One region of the Kitasatospora azatica KCTC 9699 genome, then DNA from elsewhere that is predicted to be linked to it. Evidence: riboswitches for the same ligand, from Rfam matches in the RefSeq annotation. Region 1 holds a riboswitch; each other region holds the start of a gene.
What was found. Region 1 has a riboswitch for cyclic di-AMP ahead of BR98_RS42360 (transglycosylase family protein). Riboswitches for the same ligand answer to the same signal wherever they lie in the genome.
Positions count from the first base shown of each region.

Region 2: it holds a riboswitch for cyclic di-AMP, as region 1 does, so the genes downstream of both, BR98_RS04385 (glycoside hydrolase family 16 protein) here and BR98_RS42360 (transglycosylase family protein) in region 1, are expected to answer to the same signal.
Region 3: it holds a riboswitch for cyclic di-AMP, as region 1 does, so the genes downstream of both, BR98_RS35700 (transglycosylase family protein) here and BR98_RS42360 (transglycosylase family protein) in region 1, are expected to answer to the same signal.
Region 4: it holds a riboswitch for cyclic di-AMP, as region 1 does, so the genes downstream of both, BR98_RS40120 (hypothetical protein) here and BR98_RS42360 (transglycosylase family protein) in region 1, are expected to answer to the same signal.

Region 1 is NZ_JQMO01000003.1:2,296,094-2,299,394, reverse strand. Features, by position in the region: gene eno (phosphopyruvate hydratase) at 1-620, opposite strand, end outside; gene BR98_RS42360 (transglycosylase family protein) at 837-1,535, opposite strand; cyclic di-AMP (ydaO/yuaA leader) riboswitch at 1,539-1,704, opposite strand; gene BR98_RS20905 (cytochrome P450 family protein) at 1,916-3,190, opposite strand.
Region 2 is NZ_JQMO01000002.1:924,562-927,862, reverse strand. Features, by position in the region: gene BR98_RS04395 (CaiB/BaiF CoA transferase family protein) at 1-283, opposite strand, end outside; gene BR98_RS04390 (aldo/keto reductase) at 356-1,345, shown strand; cyclic di-AMP (ydaO/yuaA leader) riboswitch at 1,528-1,698, shown strand; gene BR98_RS04385 (glycoside hydrolase family 16 protein) at 1,702-3,123, shown strand; gene BR98_RS04380 (beta-glucosidase) at 3,192-3,301, opposite strand, start outside.
Region 3 is NZ_JQMO01000003.1:5,689,686-5,692,986, forward strand. Features, by position in the region: gene BR98_RS35695 (permease) at 1-241, shown strand, start outside; gene BR98_RS35700 (transglycosylase family protein) at 320-1,552, opposite strand; cyclic di-AMP (ydaO/yuaA leader) riboswitch at 1,560-1,722, opposite strand; gene BR98_RS35705 (hypothetical protein) at 2,267-3,178, opposite strand.
Region 4 is NZ_JQMO01000002.1:1,446,557-1,449,857, reverse strand. Features, by position in the region: gene BR98_RS06770 (class I SAM-dependent methyltransferase) at 1-237, shown strand, start outside; gene BR98_RS06765 (helix-turn-helix transcriptional regulator) at 380-1,147, shown strand; cyclic di-AMP (ydaO/yuaA leader) riboswitch at 1,298-1,485, shown strand; gene BR98_RS40120 (hypothetical protein) at 1,489-2,079, shown strand; gene BR98_RS06755 (glycoside hydrolase family 16 protein) at 2,205-2,744, shown strand; gene BR98_RS06750 (DUF11 domain-containing protein) at 2,773-3,219, opposite strand; gene BR98_RS06745 (hypothetical protein) at 3,275-3,301, opposite strand, start outside.

The DNA.
Region 1 (3,301 bases):
CCGCCCTCGTCGCCCAGGCCGGTGGACAGGCCCCGCTCCTTCAGCACGCCCTTGAGCGTGTGGTAGACCTCGACGCCCCAGCGGACGGCCTCGGAGAAGGACTCCGCGCCGATCGGGGCGATCATGAACTCCTGGATGTCGACGTTGGAGTCCGCGTGCGAACCGCCGTTGAGGATGTTCATCATCGGGACCGGCAGCACGTGCGCGTTCGGACCGCCGAGGTAGCGGAAGAGCGGCAGGTCGGAGGCCTCGGAGGCGGCGTGCGCGACGGCCAGCGAGACACCCAGGATGGCGTTGGCGCCGAGCGAGGACTTGTCCGGGGTGGCGTCCAGGTCCAGCATCGCCTGGTCGATCAAGCGCTGCTCGGTGGCGTCGTAGCCGACCAGCTCCGGGCCGATCTGCTCGATGACGGCGAGGACGGCCTTCTCCACGCCCTTGCCGAAGTAGCGGCTCTTGTCGCCGTCACGCAGCTCCAGAGCCTCGAAGGCACCGGTGGATGCGCCGGACGGGACAGCGGCACGGCCGGTGCTGCCGTCGTCGAGGCCGACCTCGACCTCGACCGTGGGGTTGCCGCGCGAATCGAGGATCTCACGGGCTACGACGACATCAATGGACGGCACTATGCATCTCCTTGCGGAAGCGGTCCTGCGGACAGGGATGACGGAGGCGTTACGACCAGAGCCTAACCGCACCGGCCGGTCCAGCCACCCGGGCCTCGGCACCGTCTCACGGTGTGGCTCTGCTACCTGCCGGTAGTTCACCTGAATGCACGCGCGGGGCCACCTGGCACCACCCCGGTGCTGCCCCGCGCGTGCTGCCGGCGGGTCAGCTGCGCGTCAGCTCAGGTGCAGGACCTGGCCAGGGAGGATCAGGTTCGGATCCCCGCCCACCGTCGACCGGTTGGCCTGGTAGAGCGCCTGCCAGCCGCCGAGGATCCGCTGCGCCTGGGAGATATTGGAGAGCGTGTCGCCGGACTTGACGGTGTAGTCCTGCGCGCCGGTCGACGGCGTCGCCGGCGACTGCGGCTGGGGCTGCGTGGGCTGGGCCGGCGCGGGCTGGGCCTTGGGCTGCGTCGGCTTGGGCTGGGCCTTGGGCGTGGCCTGGGATTCCGGCGCGCCGCCGGCCGGGGCCGCGGTGTCCACCACCGCCGGGGCGCCGCCGCGGGTCAGGCCCGCCTTGACCGAACAGACCGGCCAGGCACCCGGGCCCTGGTCCACCAGCACCCGCTCGGCCACCGCGATCTGCTGCGACTTGCTCGCCTGGTTGGCCTGCGCCGCGTACTGGGTGCCGCCGTACGCGGCCCAGGTGGAGGAGGTGAACTGCAGGCCGCCGTAGAAGCCGTTGCCGGTGTTGATCGACCAGTTGTTGGTGCTCTCGCAGTTGGCGACCTTGTCCCAGACGGAGACCGAGGCGGCGTGCGCGCCGGTCGCGGTGAGCAGCGGCATCGCGAGCCCGACTCCGGCCACGCCGGCGATGGCGATGGCCTTCTCGGTATTGGTGCGACGACGGTGACGGCCAGTTCCTGAGAACAGCATTGATGTCCCTCTCCGCACGCCTGCGAGGTGAGCTGTCGGGTTCGGACCGGTGAGGATGGCCCGGCCGGCCGCCCGGATCGCTCCGGCGGTCGGCTTCACCCCTAGCCGTGGGAGACGGCAGAAAATCCTGGGTCCCCCGCCCCTGCCCGGGGTTGAGTCGATGTCCCGCGACGCGGTGGGCAGGATTCGGCGTTACCGCGCTCGGGGTTCGCATCCGCGAACTTCAGGGAGAGTAGGCAGATAGGAAGACCAATCACAAGCTCATATCGCCTACATCACATGAGAATTACGGTCCACTGTGGATCGCCTACTAACGGATCAGGTTTGTCCTGATTGATGAGCATTCAGATCGCCTGCGGGCAAGGGTTGGCGACACGCCGTCAGAGATCGACCGAGCCGACTTCCGGCGTAAAGGAGACCGGCAATTCCCGCAGCCCACGCATGATCAGACCGCCGCGCCAACGCAACTCCTCCGGCTCGGCAGCGAGCTGGAGGTCGGGCAGCCGGGTCAGCAGGGCGGCCAGCGCCCGCTGGCCCTCCAAACGGGCCAACGGCGCCCCGATGCAGTAGTGGATGCCGTGCCCGAAGCCCAGGTGCGGGTTGTCCCGGCGGGCCAGGTCCAGGGTGTTCTCCCCGGCGAACCGGGCCGGGTCGCGGTCGGCCGCCGCCAGCACCACCAACACCGGGTCGCCGACCGGGATCCGCACCCCGCCCACGGTCAGCGGCTCGGTCGCGAACCGCCAGGTGGCCAGTTCCACCGGACCGTCGTAGCGCAGCAGTTCCTCCACCGCCGTGGCCAGCAGCGCGGTCTCGCCACGCTGCACCGACTCCTGCAGCCGGGCCCGCTGCTCCGGGTGGTTCAGCAGGGTGTACATGCCGTTGCCGATCAGGTTGACCGTCGTCTCGAACCCGGCGAAGAGCAGGATGAAGGCCATCGCGGCGGCCTCGTTCTCGGTCAGGTGCTCGCCGTGGTCGCTGGCCCGGATCAGCCCGGAGATCAGGTCCTCGCCCAACTCGCCGCGCTTGCGGTGGATCAGCTCCAGCAGGTACGCCCGCATCTTCTTCACCGCGCGCGCCACCCCGCCGCGCGGGCCGCCGCCATGTCGGATCATCATCCCGGCCCAGTCGCGGAAGTCGTCCTGATCCTCGGGCGGCACCCCGAGCAGGTCGCAGATCGCGTAGATCGGCAGCGGGAAGGCGAACTCGTGGATCAGGTCCGCCGAACCGCGCCCCGCGAAGGAGTCCACCAGCCGGTCGGTCAGCCGCTGCACCTGCGGCTCGAACTCGGCCACCCGGCGCGGGGTGAAGGCCTTGGAGACCAGCCGGCGCAACCGGGTGTGGTCCGGCGGGTCGATGTTCAGCAGGTGCGTCATCAGGTTCGCCTGGCGCTCGCCCGGGATGCCCACCCGGCCGGTGCGGTGCGCATGCGCGTTGTGGTGCGTGGGGTTCTTGGAGAGCCGGGCGTCGGCCAGCGCCTGCCGGGCGTCCGCGTACCGGGTCACCAGCCAGGCCTCCACCCCGCTGGGCAGCGTGGTGCGGTGCACCGGGGCGTGCTCGCGCAGCCAGGCGTACGCGGGGTACGGGTCGGCCGCGAACTCCCAGCTGAACAGGGGCGGCATCGGGGGCTGGAGGGGGCTCTGGGGCTGGTCCGGCATGTCCTGACGGTATCCGGTCGCCGGGAGGAGTGAGTCTGGTCACCTGACGGGTAATCCCTGTTGCGGAGGGTCAGGAGACGCCTACGATCCTCCGATACGTGTTGGTGGGCG
Region 2 (3,301 bases), on a different contig from region 1:
AGACGTCGGCGGTCGCCAGGATCCGCTCGAAGAGCGCCCGGTCGCCTTCCTCCTTGAGGTCGAGGACCACGCTCTCCTTCCCCCGGTTGCACCAGACGAAGTACGCCGACTGGCCCTTCACGGCCCGGTCGTACTCCCGCGCGAAGTCACCTCCGGGACGTTCGATCTTGATCACCCGTGCCCCGAGGTCCGCCAACTGCCGGGTGGCGAACGGTGCGGCGACCGCCTGCTCGAGCGAGACGACGGTGACGCCGTCGAGCGGCAGCGGGGTGGTCGAGTTCACGCGTGGCTCCGATCAGGTGCGGGTGCAGCTGTAAGCGTGCAGTGCGGCGGGCCGATATGAAAAGGTCGGGGCATGGAACAGCGCGTACTGGGTCGGACCGGTCAACCGGTCTCCGTCGTCGGCTTGGGCACCTGGCAGCTCGGTGCGGACTGGGGCGAGGTCCGGGAGGAGGACGCCTTCGCCGTGCTGGACGCGGCGGTCGAGGCGGGCGTCAGCTTCCTGGACACGGCCGACGTCTACGGCGACGGCCGCAGCGAGCAGCTGATCGGCCGGTTCCTGCGGGAACGAGCCGACCAACTGCCCGGCCTGACCGTGGCGACCAAGTTCGGCCGCCGGGTGGAGCAGCTCCCGGAGCACTACAGCCTGGCGAACTTCCGCGCCTGGGCCGACCGCTCCCGCAGCAACCTGGGCACGGAGCGGCTCGACCTGGTGCAGCTGCACTGCCCGCCGACCGCGGTCTTCGCGGACGACGAGGTCTTCGACGGCCTCGACACCCTGGTCTCGGAGGGCCGGATCGCCGCCTACGGGGTCAGCGTGGAGACCTGCGCGCAGGCGCTGACGGCGATCGCCCGGCCGGGCGTGGCCAGCGTGCAGATCATCCTCAATCCGTTCCGGCTGAAGCCGCTGGACGAGGTGCTGCCGGCGGCCCGGGCCGCGGGCGTCGGGGTGATCGCCAGGGTGCCGCTCGCCTCCGGCCTGCTCTCCGGCCGCTACACCAAGGACACCGTCTTCCCGCAGAGCGATCATCGGACCTACAACCGGGACGGCTCCGCCTTCGACCAGGGCGAGACCTTCTCCGGCGTGGACTTCGCCACGGGAGTGGACGCGGCGGTCGAGTTCGGCGAGCTGGCGCCGGCCGGCGCGACACCCGCCCAGACGGCGCTGCGCTGGATCATCCAGCAGCCCGGGGTGAGCACCGTGATCCCCGGTGCCCGCTCGCCCGAGCAGGCCCGCGCCAACGCGGCCGCCGCCGGGCTGCCGCCGCTGCCGGACACGACCCTGGCTGCCGTCCGCGAGCTGTACGACCGCCGGCTGCGCGACCAGGTGCACACGCGCTGGTGACGCGACCAGGTGCACACGCGCTGGTGAGGCACCTGTGATCAGTTGTGCAGTGGAAGTGTGAGCTGGGCAACAGGATCGGGCCACAGCTTGTCAGGTCCACTCGGGTTGCCTAGCCTCAACGAGCCGTCCGCCGGGTGCGGGCGGCCGCTGCCGGGACGCCGAGTCCCGTCCACCCGTCGGCGGTCGATCGAGCACTGTCACGGACGGGAGCGGGGGAACCAGGTAAGCGCCTTGACTCCCGCATGCGCACCGTGCGGCAGCCAGGGCTTGGGGTGAAGCCGCTCCCACAGGCGGCCGGGCGTACCTCCGCCCGAACCCGACAGCTCACCTCGCAGGCGTCGCAGAGGGACTCCTCCATGCGCATTTCTGCCACAACTGTCCGGATGGGCGCAGCGGTCGCGGTCACCGCCGCCACGCTCGCCGTCACCGTCTTCGGCAACGCCGAGGCCGCCAGCACGCGGGTGGTGCAGGACCGCCTCTCGCCGACCGCGATGGCCGCCGACGTCGCCGCTGCCGCCTCACTGACCGTTCACTCGGGGAGCTGCTTCACCGCCAAGAGCCTCGGCGTGGGCGTCCGGGACGCCGCGGGCAACAACCTCGACTTCCCGGGCCCGGCTACCAACGCCCGGATCTGCCCGAGCGGGCTCACCATCACCACCGGCACCCGCACGCTGCCGGCGGGCACGTACACGGAGTTCGGCTACTGGCAGGATTCCAGGGGCGGCTGGCACAACCTCCCGTCCAAGACGCTGACGGTCAGCAGAGCGGCCAGCCCGTCGCCGACTCCCACGCCGACCCCCACTCCTACGTCGACGTCGACCCCGACGCCGACCCCCACCCCTACGTCGACCCCGACCCCGACCCCGACGTCGACGCCGATCCCGAGCGCCACGCCCACCGCGTCGCCGTCGCCGACCCCGAGCGCCACCCAGACGCCCACCGCCTCGCCGACCCCGACCGCGTCGCCCACGCCCACCAACAGCCCGTTCGCCACGCCCACGCCCACCCCGTCGCCCACCGCCACGCCGACCGGCGCCGGCACCGCCCCGACCTGGTCGGACGACTTCAGCGGCGAGAGCGTCCCGCTCGGCAGCTGGACCGGCTGCGACTCCGACGGCACCCCCCAGGGGCATCACTGCAGCGGGGTCCCGGCCAACGTGGACTCGAAGTGGTGGGCCTACCCGGACGGCTGGCAGGACACCACCAAGAACGGCACCTACAGCCCCGCCAAGACGATGTCCATCGCCAACGGCCAGCTGAACCTGCACCTCAACCGCGACAGCGCGGGCACCTGGGTGGCGGCGCCGATCCCCAAGCTCCCCGGCGCGGTCGGCCAGGACGGCGGCGTGCTGTACGGCAAGTTCGAGGTGACCTGGAAGGCGACCTCGGCGGCCGGCTTCAAGACCGCCTGGCTGCTCTGGCCGGACGGCGACATCTGGCCGCAGAACGGCGAGATCGACTTCCCCGAGGGCTCCCTCGACAGCACGATCGGCGCCTACATGCACCGCCAGGGCGGCACCTCCGGCTCCGACCAGGACGCCTACGAGACCAACGTCGCCGAGGCGGGTGCCTGGCACACCACCACCATCGACTGGCAGAAGGACAGCCTGACCTTCTACCTGGACGGCAAGGTCATCGGCCACTCCACGTCCAACGTCCCGGCGCACCCGATGCACTGGGTGCTGCAGTCCGAGACGAGCACCAGCGGCACCGTGCCGGCCGTCGGCTCCTCGGCGGACATCGCCATCTCCTCCGTGAAGTACTGGCAGGCCGGCTGACGGACGTGCCCGCCCGGAGCGCCCTCAGTCGGGCGCTCCGGGCGGACGTGTAGGAAACTGACTGACCGTCAGGAGACGTTGAGAGCAGTTCCGTTGCTGCTGTCACCGGTGAGCAGCGTGTACTGCCCAGGGGAGACGGACGGACGACCGTCACCGTCCACGTCCCCCTGGGTGTGCG
Region 3 (3,301 bases), 3.4 Mb from region 1:
CTGGAAGGTCCGCGCGGCCTGGATCACCGGCGCCCTGGTGATCGCCTCACCGAACCTGTGGACGCTCGGCGTGGTGGTCGGCAACGGCAGCGGCGCGCACGCGGGGCAGCGCACCATGGACGTCAACGCCCCCTGGTTCCGCGGCGCCTCGCTGCTCGGGGCGCTGATCGGAGCGGCGGTCTTCGGCGCGCTGCTCCGGTACACCCGCCGACGCCGCGCACCCGGGCCCGCGCCACGCTGAACTCAGGCCCCGTCAGCTCACGGCCGAAGGCCGCTCCCCGGGTACGGGGAGCGGCCTTCAATCGGTCCTGCGGCGGGGTCAGACCCGGCCGGCGAAGTCCGGGGTGTAGTTGGCGATGGTCTCGTACTTCACGCCCGCGCTCGGGTTGGCGGCCTCGACGTACTTGCCGTTACCGATGTACAGGGCGACGTGGTAGACGCCGGAGGCGCTGCCGTTGTTCGACCAGAAGAGCAGGTCGCCGGGCTGAACGTTGCTCAGCGAGACCCGGGTGCTGGCGGCGGCCTGGTCGGCGGCGACGCGCGGGATGGAGACGCCGGCCTTGGCCATCGCGGCCTGGGTCAGGCCGGAGCAGTCCCAGCCGCCGTTACCGGTGCCGCCCCAGATGTAGGCCTGGCCGACCTGGGACTCGGCGAAGGTGATCGCCTTGGCGAAGGCGCCGGTGGCGGTCTGCGCGCTGGCGGTGGTGGCGGTGGTGGTCTGGGCGCTGGTGGTGCGCACGGCCGGGGTGGCCGGGGCGCTGGCGGCGTCGTTGTCCGAGGACTTGTCGCTGCTCTGGGTGGCCGGGGCCGGGGTGACCACGGTCTTGGTGCCCAGGGTGAGGTGCTGACCCGGGTAGATCAGGTTCGGACCCTGGGTCAGGACCGACTTGTTGAGCTCGTAGAGCTTCTGCCAGCCGCCGTCCACGTTGTGGTTCTGGGCGATCTTGGACAGCCAGTCACCGGAGGCCACGGTGTAGCTCTCGTTGACCGTGGTGGTGGTCGGCTGCGGTGCGGCCGCGGTGGCGTCCTGGGAGGCGCCGCGGTGGCCGGAGTGGCTCTGGGCGCTGCCCTGGTCGGCCTTCGGGGTCTGCGCGGCCTTCGGGGTCTGCGCGGGCTGCGGGGTCTGCGCGGGCTGGCTCTTCGCCGCGGCGCTGGTGTCCACGGTCGGGGCCGCGCCACCGCGGGTCAGGCCCGCCTGGATGGAGCAGACCGGCCAGGCGCCGGGGCCCTGGTCGGCGAGCACCTTCTCGGCGGTCGCGATCTGCTGGTCCTTGGTGGCCAGGTCGGCGCGCGGGGCGTACTGGGTGCCGCCGTAGGCCGCCCAGGTGGAGGAGGTGAACTGCAGGCCGCCGTAGAAGCCGTTGCCGGTGTTGATCGACCAGTTGCCGCTGCTCTCGCAGGCGGCGACCTTGTCCCACACCGAGACCGGCGCGGCGGAGGCGGTGGTGGCGGTGACGCACGGCAGGGTCAGGCCCAGGCCGATCAGGCCGGTCGCGGCGATGACGCGCTTGGCGGTGCGGGACGGGCGGTCCGTGGCAGTGGTGGGCAGCATGAAGACGCGTTCCTCTCCTACGCCTACGAGGTGAGCTGTCGGATTCGGGCTGGAGTTGCCCGGCCGTGCTGAGCACGGCTTCACCCCTAGCCCCTGGCGGCCGGTCCGTGGACCGGTGCCGGGGCGGCTTACCTGGTTCCCCCGCTCCTGCCGTGGTGCGTTTTCGCGCTGCCAGCGGTGCCGGTGGCAGGACTCGGCGTCCGGCCCACTGGGTCCGTGTGACCACGAACGGGGAGCACGTTAGACAGAGATAAGTTGAATCCGCAAACAGCTGTGATCGGCGTCACATCGCCTTCACCAGCCCTTCAAGATCGACCGGGGTGGGTATCTGAGGGGGTGTCGGCGCCCGCTGGGCCAAGGGGGCTCGGCGGTGGGGGAGTTGCCGGTCCTTCAGGGTGACGGTTCGTCGGCGGACGGACCTTTCCTGACCCAGCCTCAGCGGTCCGTTCCGACCGCCCGCGACCGGGCCCGAGGTCCCGCAGTTACCGTTTCGAGACCAAAGCCGACTCGCCCTCAGATGTCCGTTTTGCCCGGTCATTGGCGTCCCGTCAGCTCGGGTTGCCCGCCGTCTTCCGTGCTCGGGTCCGCCGCCGGCGTCTCCGGTGCTCCGGTCGGCCGCCGGCGTGTCCCCTGTCCGGAAACGCCGACGGCCCCGCTCCCGCCCTGGCGGGCGGCAACGGGGCCTTGAACTGGTGCGAGGGCTACCGAGAGGTCTCAGGCCTGCTCGGCGGGCTCCTGCGGGTCTTCCTCGACGGGCGCGGGCAGCGCGGCCAGGTACGCCGAGGCGACCAGCTGACCGACCGTGGGGTAGGCGCCCAGCGGCGCGGCGCTCGGGCAGCCGGTCTGCTCGCTCGCGCCGAGCAGCAGGTCGCCCGCCGCCTCCGGACCGATCACCAGCGGAGCCAGTGCCGGGCGCTGCGAGCCGGTGGCCCGCAGGTGCTCGACGGCGCCGGCCACCGAGCCGGGCACGTCCAGCGCGGCCGCCACCACCGGCACCGCCAGGCGGGCCGCGAGCAGCACGCCGGTGATCCCGGCCGCCGCGGCGGCCTCCTCGCCGCCGACGGTGGTCAGCACCACGCCGTCGGCCGAGGTGGCGATGGCGAACAGCCGGGCCCGGTCGGCGCGGGCCAGGCCGGCCTCGGAGAGCCGCACGTGCACCGCCTCGGCCAGCAGCGGGTGCGGACCGAGCACGTCGGTCAGCAGCGCGCCGGTGTCGGCGGCCAGCTGCTGCAGCTGCGGCAGGTACGGGTGCGGGCCGAACAGCAGCGGGACCAGCACCGGCGCGGGCAGCCCGGCCTCGGCGGCCGCGCCCAGCAGCGACTCGACAGTGGGGATGGTCGGCTGCCCGCCGGTCTCGCCCTCGGCGGCCTGGGCGGCTTCGGCGGCCGACGGGCCGGGCAGCCAGCCCGCCGCGGCCTCGATGCCGGGCTGCTCGCCGCGGATCACCGAGAGCAGCTCGTTCACCACCGCGACCGCCTCCGGGGTCGCCTCGGCGGGGACCGCGAGGACGAGCGCCGGCGCGCCGGCCGGCACCTCGGGCCGCTCGGGCCGACGGTGGCGCCCCCGTGCCCGGGAGCCTGGCGTGCGGACGGGCAGTGGTGCGCCCGGGATGGCTGCAGTGCTCATGGCGCAGAATCGTAGGACATGCGCGCGATCATTCCGCATCCGGCTGCCGTTCCGGGGGTCAGCCAGGGGCAAGTCGGGTCAATCGCGGCAAAATCCGGCGCTGCCGTTACTGATGTGACGGAG
Region 4 (3,301 bases), on a different contig from region 1:
GTCGAGCCGAACGCCTCGGAGAAGGTCACCGAGAACATCAACCCGATCGGGCGCGCCGTGGTCTCCGCCTCGGTCGCCGTCTGCCTGCCCTCCGCACTGGCCCAGCACGGGCCGCAGGCGATGGGCAACCACGCCGGGGAGGAGGCGATGCGGCACCTGGCCGACGACGCCGGGCTGCACCACTGGAGGCTGGCCGCCGAGAGCCCGGTGAACCGGGTGTACGCCGCCAGCCGCTAGACCGCCGCCGCTGGGCCGCCTCCGGTGGCCCGCAGCCGCTGGACCACCGCCACTGGCCGCCCTTGTTGGGCCGGGCGGTATCGGGCCGGGTTTGTCGGGGCCCGGCTTGACCCGGTCTCCCCGGAGGGAGCACGCTTCTGGAGTGGCTCCGTCCGGGGAGGCCGGGTTGCGACGCATCTGCGCCGTGATCGACCTACTGCTCGACGCCGTCGACGAGGAGACCCTCCTCCCGGCGTTGCTGCCACTGCTGCTCCGCACGGTTCCCGGGGACAGCCTGACCTGGTCCACCCGCACTCCCGCCGGGCGCTTCCCGGTGCACACGCCGGTCGACCTGTTCAGCCCGGAGGCGGTGGCCGGCTTCTACCGTCACGCCCCCGCCGACCCGCTCTTCCGGCACACCGACATCAACGGCCCGGGCGTGCCGCTGCGCCGCTCCGACCTGCAGTCACTGACCGAGTACCACCGGCTCGGCACCTACAACGAGGTGCTGGGCGGGGTGCACGCGGACTACCAACTGGCGATGGCCTTCCCGGCCGGCTGGGCGCCGACCGGGCGGCGCACCGTCTGCCTGGTGGTGAACCGCAGCGGCAGCGACTTCGGGCAGCCGGACCTGGATTCGGCGGCCCTGCTGCGGGCCCGGCTCAGCCACGCGCTGGACCGGCTGGCCCCGCCGCCGCTGCCGCAGCGGGCCGCGCTGACGGCCCGTGAGTCGGCGGTACTCGACCTGCTCGCCCAGGGATTGACTGACCGTCAGATCGGGCACCGGCTGGAGGTCTCGGCCCGCACCGTGGACAAGCACCTGGAACACGCCTACGCGAAGCTCCAGGTGCACAGCCGGGTCGAGGCGGCGGCGCTGTGGCAGGGCCGACCGGTCGGCACGCTGTGGCAGGGTCGGCCGGTCGGCAGCTGAGAGCGCCTCCCGGGGGCGGATGACGACTGATTCCCCTGTGACCTCTGTGACATTGATGATGATCAGATCATCTGCCTACGCTCAAGCTGTCCGCCACCAGCAGCGGGCCCAACCGCCGGGACGCCGAATCCTGCCTGCCCGTCGGTCGGTACCACAGCACCGCTGACAGGCAGGAGCGGGGGACCCAAGGCAGTGATGCCACGACCCTGCTCCGCGTGCCCTCCGGGCAGGCCGGGCGAGGTAGCGGCTTGGGGTGAGGCCGTCCCTTTCCCATGACGGCCGGGCCATCTTGCGGTCCGAACCCGACAGCTAACCCCGAAGGCGTCGCAAGAGGACCCTAGATGATCTCTTCCGCCACGCCTGCCCGCCTCGGCGTCCTCGCCGGCGCACTCGGTCTGCTCGCCGTGCCCATGGTCGGCCAGGCCCACGCCTGGTCCTGGAACCCCTCCCCGACCGCCACGCCGACCGTCACCCAGGACCGGCTGACCCCCACCACCGCCGCCACCGGCGTCGCCACCAGCGCCGCGCTGACCGTGCACGCCACCTCCTGCTTCACCGTGAAGACGCTCGGCGTCGGCGTGCGTGACGCGGCCGGCAACAACCTCGACTTCCCGGGCTCGCGCAGCAACGCGCAGATCTGCCCGTCCGGTGTCTCGCTGACCACCGGCAGCCGCAGCTTCCCGGCAGGCACCTACAACATCTTCGGCTTCTACCAGGACCAGGCCGGTGCCTGGCACAACCTGGCCACCCAGAAGCTGACCGTCGGCAACGGGACCCCGGCTCCGGCCCCGGCGCCCGCGCCGGCCCCCGCTCCCGCGCCGGCCCCACGCCCACCCCGGCGCCGGCTCCCACGCCCACCCCGACGCCGACGCCCACGCCGACCCCGACCCCGTCCCCCACCACCGGCTCGCCGATCCCCGGCAAGTCGCTGACCTGGTCGGACGAGTTCAACGGCCCGCTGGACACCTCGCGCTGGAACACCTCCACCACCAGCTCGTTCAAGTACGGCAACCACAACCCCGACGACAACAAGCTGGACTGGCTCGACCCGTCCGACGTGTCGCTCGCGAACGGTGTCGCCACCTTCACCGCCCAGCCCAGCAGCCACACCCTGGAGAACGGCAAGCAGGCCTGGACCACCGGTCTGCTCACCACCGAGGGCACGCAGCAGGGCTTCAAGGTCAAGACCGGCGACTACGCCGAGACCCGGGTCCAGCTCCCCGGCGGCACCGGTGCCTGGCCCGCGCTGTGGACCTGGCAGAACGGTGGCAACGAGATCGACTCCTTCGAGTACCACCCGGACAACCCGAACCTGCTCGAGCTGACCAACCACGTCAACGGCGGCCAGAAGTACCTGACCGACGCCAACGCGGTCAAGCCCGGCCAGTGGGTCACCATCGGCACCTACTACGGCGCCAACTCGGTGGACTGGTACGTCAACGGCGTCAAGGTCTTCTCCGACAACACCGGTGTCGGCGCCAACTGGTCGGCCTACCTGATCCTCAACCTGTCGATCAGCGCGGGCCAGTACCACTCCGCCCCGACCAGCTCCACCCCGATCACCACCGCGGCCGACTACGTGCGGGTCTACCGCTGATCAGCCGGCCCGGCCTCAGCCCGACCCCCTAGTCAGACCCGGCGACCCGGATCACGAACGACCCCGTGTTGTTCGACCGATCCGGGTCGTCGTCGCTCCTGACCGTAACCCAACCGCCGTACAAGGTCCCTGACGCCCAGTCAGCCACCCGCACCGGCACCAGCGCAGTCGCACTGCGCAACTGCGGCAACCCCGCCGGAAACGCACACCGCACCACCCGGCCGGCCTCACTCGCCACACACCCCGCCGGAAAGTACGGCCCCACCGCCCGAGCCCCCACCGGCACCCGCACCGTCACCGTGAACGCCCCCGCCACCTCGGGCCCACCATTGGCGACGAAGGCATGCACGGTAGTACTGCCACCGGCGGCGACGGGATCGGGATCGAGCGGGACGACCTGCAGGTCGGCGCCGGACGGAGCCGGACCGGCCGCCGTCAGCGCGCCGACCGCGCAGAGCACGAGTACCGCGCTCACCCAGCTCCGCCTCATCGGTCCTGGCCTTTCGCCGCAGCTCTGGAGAGCTACGACGCTACGTCTCCTCCTCCGGCGGGGCGCC